DNA from 2 places in the Methylobacterium oryzae genome. Region 1 is predicted to be linked to the other one. Evidence: predicted binding sites of a transcription regulator. Region 1 holds the regulator's gene; the other holds the start of a gene.

Region 1 (3,552 bases):
TGTCGGAGGCCGGCTCGCCGGCCTCGGCGACGGCCTCACCCGGCGCGGCGGCCTGAGCGGCTCGTTCTTCACCGGCGTGCTCGCGACCCTGGTGGCGACGCCCTGCACGGCGCCGTTCATGGGCTCGGCGGTGGGCTTCGCGCTGACCCAGAGCGCCGGCGTGGCGCTCGCCGTCTTCGCGAGCCTCGGCCTCGGCCTCGCCCTGCCCTTCCTGCTCCTGACCCTCTGGCCGCCGGCCCTGCGGGCGCTGCCGCGGCCGGGCGCCTGGATGGAGACCCTCAAGCAGGTGCTGGCCTTCCCGGTCTACGCCACCGTGGCGTGGCTGATCTGGGTGCTGGCGCAGCAGGTCGACCCGCGCGGGCTGCTGGCGGCGCTGATCGGCCTCGTCCTCGTGGGCTTCGCCGCCTGGGCCTGGGAGCACGGCCGCGCCGCCCCGCCGCGGGCCGGCCGGGTCGCGCAGGCCGCCGCCGCGCTGGCGCTGATCGCCGTCGGGGCCCTCGCCGTCACCCTGCCCCGGGACCGCGCCGCGCCGGCCGCGCAGGCCGCCGCCGACGGGATCGAGCCGTTCACGCAGGCGCGCCTCGACGCCCTGGTCGACGCGCACCGCCCCGTCTTCGTGGACATGACCGCCGCGTGGTGCATCACCTGCGCGGTCAACGAGGCGACCTCGCTCAACACCAAGGCCGTGCGGGCCGCGATGGCCGAGCGCGGCGTGACCTACATGAAGGGCGACTGGACCAACCAGAACCCCGAGATTACCCGCCTCCTGGAGAAGCACGGGCGCAGCGGCGTCCCGCTCTACCTGCTCTATACCGGGACGGGAGAGCCCCAGGTGCTGCCGCAGATCCTCACCGAGGGGACGGTCCTGGCGGCGCTGGAGGCGGTGCCGGCCGCCTCGGGCCGGAGCGCGGCGCTGGCGCGCTGAATCCCTGGAGACCGGGACGCGCGGATCTTCGCGGGCCCGTCCCACCGTCTTTGCGAGCGGAGCGAAGCAACCCAGCAGCGCCGCGCGCATCGGCGTCCCGCCGCCCTGGGTCGCTTCGCTGCGCTCGCGATGACGGTGCGCCGGAGCGAAGTCCTATCCGGACGGCCAGTGAGGCCGCCTCAGGCCTCCAGCGAGAAGGTCTCGTCGAAGGCGTAGCCCGAGCCCCGGACCGTACGGATCGGGTCGGTCTGGCGCGGGCCGTTCAGCGCCTTGCGCAGCCGCCCGACATGGACGTCGACGGTACGCTCGTCGATGTAGACGTCGTGGCCCCACACCCCGTCGAGGAGCTGCTCGCGGGAGAAGACCCGGCCCGGCGCCAGCATCAGGAATTCCAGGAGCCGGAACTCCGTGGGGCCCAGATGCAGCTCCTCGCCGCCGCGGCGGACGCGGTGGCCGGTGCGGTCGAGTTCCAGGTCGCCGGCCGCTAGCCGGTCCGAGACGTGGGCGGGCTTGGCCCGGCGCAGGAGCGCGCGGATCCGGGCGAGCAGCTCCGGGACCGAGAACGGCTTGACGATGTAGTCGTCGGCGCCCGTGCCGAGACCGCGGACGCGGTCGCCCTCCTCGCCCCGGGCGGTGAGCATAATCACCGGCAGGCGCTCGGTCTCCCGGCGCGCCCGGATCCGGCGGCACAGCTCGATCCCCGAGAGGCCGGGCAGCATCCAGTCGAGCAGGACGAGGTCCGGGATCCGCTCCGCCAGGAGCAGCTCGGCGTCGTCGCCGCGCGCCGCCGAATCCACCAGGAAGCCCTCGGCCTCCAGGTTGTAGCGGAGCAGCGTGCTCAGGGCCTCCTCGTCCTCGACGATCAGGACTTGCATGCTCACGTTCGAAGACTCGTTCTGCGGGCGGTCCCCGGATGGTGCAGGAGGCGCCGCCCCGCCTCAACCCGCACGGAGAGTGACCCCGGCCGCGCCCACAGGAAGGCGCCGGGGTCGGCGCCTCACGGCGCCTGCACGCCGTCCACGGTCGCGTAGTTCGACGCGTCGTTCTTCGGCCGGTCACCCGCCAGCGTCTCGCCCGTGGCGAGGTAGTGGATCGTCTCGGCGATGTTGGTGGTGTGGTCGCCGATGCGCTCGACGTTCTTCGCGCAGAACAGGAGATGCGTGCAGAACGAGATGTTGCGCGGATCCTCCATCATGTAGGTCAGGAGCTCGCGGAACAGGGAATTGTACAGGGCGTCGATCTCGCCGTCGCGCTCCCAGACGTCGTGGGCCGCCTGGACGTCGCGGCTCCCGTAGGCGTCGAGCACGTCCTTGAGCTGACCCTCGGCGAGGTCGCTCATGTGGCGCACGCCGAGCACGATCTTCTGGGCCGGCGCCTGGTCGGAGATCGCCACCACGCGCTTGGCGACGTTCTTGGCGAGGTCGCCGATCCGCTCCAGATCGCCGGAGACGCGGATCGCCGAGATGGTCTCGCGCAGGTCGATCGCCAGGGGCTGGCGCCGGGCGATCAGCAGCACGGCGCGCTCCTCGATGTCCCGCTGCAGCGCGTCGAGGCGCTTGTCGGCGAGGATCACCGCCTGGGCGAGCGTGTCGTCCCGGCGCACGAGGGCGTCGGTCGCCTCCGCGGTCATCTTCTCGGCGACGCCGCCCATCTCCGAGATCGAGCGACGCAGGTTCTCCAGGTCGGTGTCGTAGGAGGTGACGATATGGCCGGGCATGGCGGATCCTTCGATGGGGTCCCGGGGACGGCCCTCCGGGAGGCTTGCGGGACCCGCCGGCGCGCCGGAGACGCGAGCGGCGGTCCCGGGACCGGAGCGGCCCGGCAGACTAGCCGAAGCGGCCGGTGATGTAGTCCTGCGTGCGGCGTTCCGTCGGGTTCATGAACATCCGGTTGGTCGGACCGAACTCGACGAGCTGCCCCAGATACATGAAGGCGGTGAACTGCGAGATGCGCGCCGCCTGCTGCATGTTGTGGGTGACGATCACGATGGTGAACTCGTCGCGCAGCTGCTCGATCAGCTCCTCGATGCGGCCGGTGGAGATCGGGTCGAGCGCCGAGGTCGGCTCGTCGAACAGGATCACCTCCGGCTTCTGCGCCACCGTCCGGGCGATGCACAGGCGCTGCTGCTGGCCGCCCGACAGGCCGGTCCCGGGCTGCCGGAGCTTGTCCTTCACCTCGTCCCAGAGGGCGGCCTTGCGCAGGGATTCCTCGATCCGGCCGTCGAGCTCGGATTTCGGCAGCTTCTCGTAGAGGCGCAGGCCGAAGGCCACGTTGTCGTAGATCGACATCGGGAACGGCGTCGGCTTCTGGAACACCATGCCGATGCGCGAGCGCAGCTCGTTCAGGTCGACGGAGGGGCTGAGGATGTTCTCGCCGTCGAGCAGGATCTCGCCCTCCGCGCGCTGCTCCGGGTAGAGGCTGTAGATCCGGTTGAAGCAGCGCAGCAGGGTGGACTTGCCGCAGCCGGAGGGGCCGATCAGCGCCGTCACCTGCCGGTCGTGGAAGTTGAGGTTGACGTCCTTCAGCCCGTGGAAGCTGCCGTAGTAGAAGTTCAGGTCCTTGACGGCGATCCGCACGGGGCCGCCCTCTTCGGCGCGGTTGCGGTTCAGCTCGACCGTGGGGATCGC
Region 2 (3,552 bases), 1.4 Mb from region 1:
TGGTGGCCCGCAGGATCTTGCCCGATCGGGTCTTGGGCAGCCGCGGCACGGTCAGCGCCAGCTTGAAGGCCGCCACCGGGCCGATCTCGTCCCGCACCTTGGCGACGAGTTCCCGCTCGATCGTCTCGGTCGGCCGGGCGACGCCGGCCTTCAGCACCACGAACCCGCAGGGCACCTCCCCCTTCAGCGCGTCGCGGATGCCGATGACCGCGCATTCCGCCACGTCCGGGTGGCTCGCCAGCACCGCCTCCATGCCGCCGGTGGACAGCCGGTGGCCCGCGACGTTGATGATGTCGTCGGTCCGTCCCAGGACCGTGATGTAGCCGTCGGCGTCGATCACCCCGGCATCCGACGTGTCGTAGTAGCCCGGGAAGGTGGCGAGGTAGCTCGACCGCATCCGGTCGTCCGAGCCCCAGAGCGTCGGCAGGCAGCCGGGCGGCAGGGGCAGGCGGATCGCGATGGTGCCCATGGTGCCCGCCGGAACCGGCTTGCCGCCCTCGTCCAGCACTTCGACCCGGTAGCCCGGCATCGGCACGCAGGTGCTGCCGTGCTTCACCGGCAGGAGGCCGAGGCCCATCGGGTTGCCGGCGATCGGCCAGCCGGTCTCGGTCTGCCACCAATGGTCGACCACCGGTCGGCCCAGCACGCGCTCGGCCCAGGCGACCGAGTCGGGATCGGCGCGCTCGCCCGCCAGGAACAGGCTGCGGAAGGCCGAGAGGTCGTGATCGGCGATCCGGGCGCCCTTCGAATCCTCCTTCTTGATCGCCCGCAGGGCCGTGGGCGCGGTGAACAGGCAGACCACCCCGTACTCGGCGACCACCCGCCAGAAGGCGCCGGCATCGGGCGTGCCGACAGGTTTTCCCTCGTAGAGGACCGTGGTGCAGCCGTGCAGGAGCGGCGCGTAGACGATGTAAGAGTGGCCGACGACCCAGCCGATGTCGGAGGCGCAGAAGTAGGTCTCGCCGGGCTGGACGCCGTAGAGGTTCGGCATCGACCAGGCCAGGGCGACGAGGTAGCCACCGGTATCGCGGACCACGCCCTTCGGCTTTCCGGTCGTGCCGGAGGTGTAGAGGATGTAGAGCGGGTCGGTGGCGGCGACCGGCACGCACGCCGCGCTCCGCCCCGCCGTCCGGGCGGCCGCCACGGTCTCACCCCAGTCGCGATCCCGGTCCGCGACGAGGGTCGCGGGCCCTTGCGGGCGCTGGAGGATCAGGCAGGCCTCCGGCTTGTGCCGCGAGGCCGCGATCGCCGCGTCGAGGAGCGGCTTGTAGGCGACCACGCGGTTCGGCTCGATCCCGCAGGAGGCGGCGAGCACCACCTTCGGCGCCGCGTCCTCGATCCGCACCGCCAGCTCGTTGGCGGCGAAGCCGCCGAACACCACCGAGTGGACCGCGCCGAGCCGGGCGCAGGCCAGCATGCCGAACAGCGCCTCGGGCACCATCGGCATGTACAGGATCACCCGGTCGCCCTTGCCGACACCGAGGTCGGCCAGCACGGCGGCCAGCACCGCCACCTCGTCGCGCAGCGCCCGGTAGGTGATGCTGCGCTTGGTCCCGGTCACGGGCGAGTCGTAGCGGATCGCCACCTGATCCGCCCGGGCCCCGTCCGCGTGGCGGTCCACCGCGTTGTGGCAGGCGTTCAGGGTGCCGTCCGGGAACCAGCGTCCGTAGGGGCCGGAATCCGGCGCGAAGGCCCGCTCCGGCGCCCGCGCCCAGTCGAGGGCCCGCGCCGCACCGAGCCAGAACGCCTCGGGGTCGCGGCAGGCCGATTCGTAGATCTCCGGGTAGCGGCCCGGCAGGCTGGCTCTCGTCATCGGTTGGGCGTTTCCTCGCGGACCGCTCTCCGGCGGCGGGCCGCAGAGTAGCCCATTCTGGCGCGCGCGGGAGTGACCACCGGAGAGAAGGCCGCGCCCAGGTCGCGGTGGCCGAGGCCGGACGTCCGCCAAAAGAAAACCGCCGCACCGGGGCTCCCGATGCGGCGGTCGTCAGCTTGAATTCGCTATCGGATTGGACGTCTCAGGCGTCAGTGCAACGTGTCGTTGCCCGCCTGAAGCTTGTTGATCTCGTCCTTGAGGAGGAGTTTCCGTCGCTTCAGCTCGGCGATGTGGAGGTCGTTCGCCGAAGGTCTGTGGATCGCTTCCTGAATCTCGCGCTCGAGGGCTTCGTGCTTCCGGGCGAGTTGGTTCAGATGCGTCTGCAGCGACATGAGTCGAATCTCCTGTCATCGTTTCGACACAACGAGATTGGCACAGGATGCCGGACCTGTCGAAGCGTTTTCTGCTGCTAAGTCTGATGATTGCTTACCGCGCCGCCTTGTCCGGCGCCGGAGCGTGACGCATGCTCTCGGGCGACGAACGGTCTTCGGGTTCTCAGGTGACGATGGCGGACGAGGCGGGTGAGGGTGCGCAGTCGGACCTCCTGGGCGAACTGGCGCGGCTGCGCGAGGAGCACCGGGATCTCGACAGCGCCATCGAGGCGCTGGAGCGCAGCGTCGCCGGGGACCAGCTCCAGATCCAGCGCCTGAAGAAGCGCAAGCTCACGCTGCGCGACCGCATCTATCACATCGAGGACGCGCTCACGCCGGACATCATCGCCTGATGCCGGTGGACGCCCTCCGGCCCCGCCTTGCCGCGGGCCCGCGCCGCCTGTAAGCGCCCTCTTTTGCCGGGATCAACGATGGCGTCGCCTCCTCCGGTCGCGATCATCATGGGCAGCCAGTCCGACTGGGCGACCATGCGTCATGCCGCCGAGACGCTCGACGCGCTCGGCGTACCGTACGACGCGCGCATCGTGTCGGCCCACCGCACGCCGGACCGGCTCGTCGCCTTCGCCAAGGGCGCGGTCGCAGCTGGCCTCAAGGTGGTGATCGCCGGTGCGGGCGGCGCCGCGCACCTGCCCGGCATGGCGGCCGCGATGACCCGCCTGCCGGTCTTCGGCGTGCCGGTGGAGTCGAAGGCCCTCTCCGGCCAGGACAGCCTGCTCTCCATCGTCCAGATGCCGGCCGGCATCCCGGTGGGGACCCTGGCGATCGGCCGGGCCGGGGCGGTGAACGCGGCCCTGCTCGCCGCCGCCGTCCTGGCGCTGACCGATCCGGACCTGGCGGAGCGCCTGGAGGCGTGGCGCGCGGCCCAGAGCGCCTCGGTGGCCGAACGGCCGGTGACGGAAGAGAACGCGTGACGGACAAGATCCTCGGCCCCGGCTCCATCCTCGGCATCGTCGGTGGGGGCCAGCTCGGGCGCATGATCGCGCTCGCGGCGGCCGATTACGGCCTCAAGGCGCATGTCTACGCGCCCGACGCGGACAGCCCCGCCTTCGACGTGGCCGCCCGGACCACCTGCGCGGCCTACGACGACGCCGCGGCGCTGGCGGATTTCGCCCGCGGCGTCGACGTCGTGACCTACGAGTTCGAGAACATCCCGCACGCCACCGCCGACGTCCTCGCCCGGCACGCCGCCCTGCACCCGAACGCGCGCGCGCTCTCGACCACGCAGGACCGGCTCTCCGAGAAGGAGTTCATCAACGGCCTGGGCATCCCGACGGCGCCGTTCCGGGC

What was found. The regulator PhoB, encoded in region 1, activates phosphate uptake and scavenging genes when phosphate is short. The targets are predictions, from matches to a motif close to TGTCATNNANCTGTCAT.
Region 2: the regulator PhoB is predicted to act here: its motif matches at 2,219-2,235, upstream of LXM90_RS18280 (YdcH family protein).

The regions. Positions count from the first base shown of each region.
Region 1 covers NZ_CP090349.1:2,425,619-2,429,170, reverse strand. The annotation lists gene LXM90_RS11620 (protein-disulfide reductase DsbD family protein) at 1-925, shown strand, start outside; gene phoB (phosphate regulon transcriptional regulator PhoB) at 1,105-1,800, opposite strand; gene phoU (phosphate signaling complex protein PhoU) at 1,923-2,642, opposite strand; gene pstB (phosphate ABC transporter ATP-binding protein PstB) at 2,752-3,552, opposite strand, start outside.
Region 2 covers NZ_CP090349.1:3,831,040-3,834,591, forward strand. The annotation lists gene LXM90_RS18275 (propionyl-CoA synthetase) at 1-1,813, opposite strand, end outside; gene LXM90_RS18280 (YdcH family protein) at 2,023-2,205, opposite strand; gene LXM90_RS18285 (YdcH family protein) at 2,337-2,597, shown strand; gene purE (5-(carboxyamino)imidazole ribonucleotide mutase) at 2,676-3,176, shown strand; gene LXM90_RS18295 (5-(carboxyamino)imidazole ribonucleotide synthase) at 3,173-3,552, shown strand, end outside.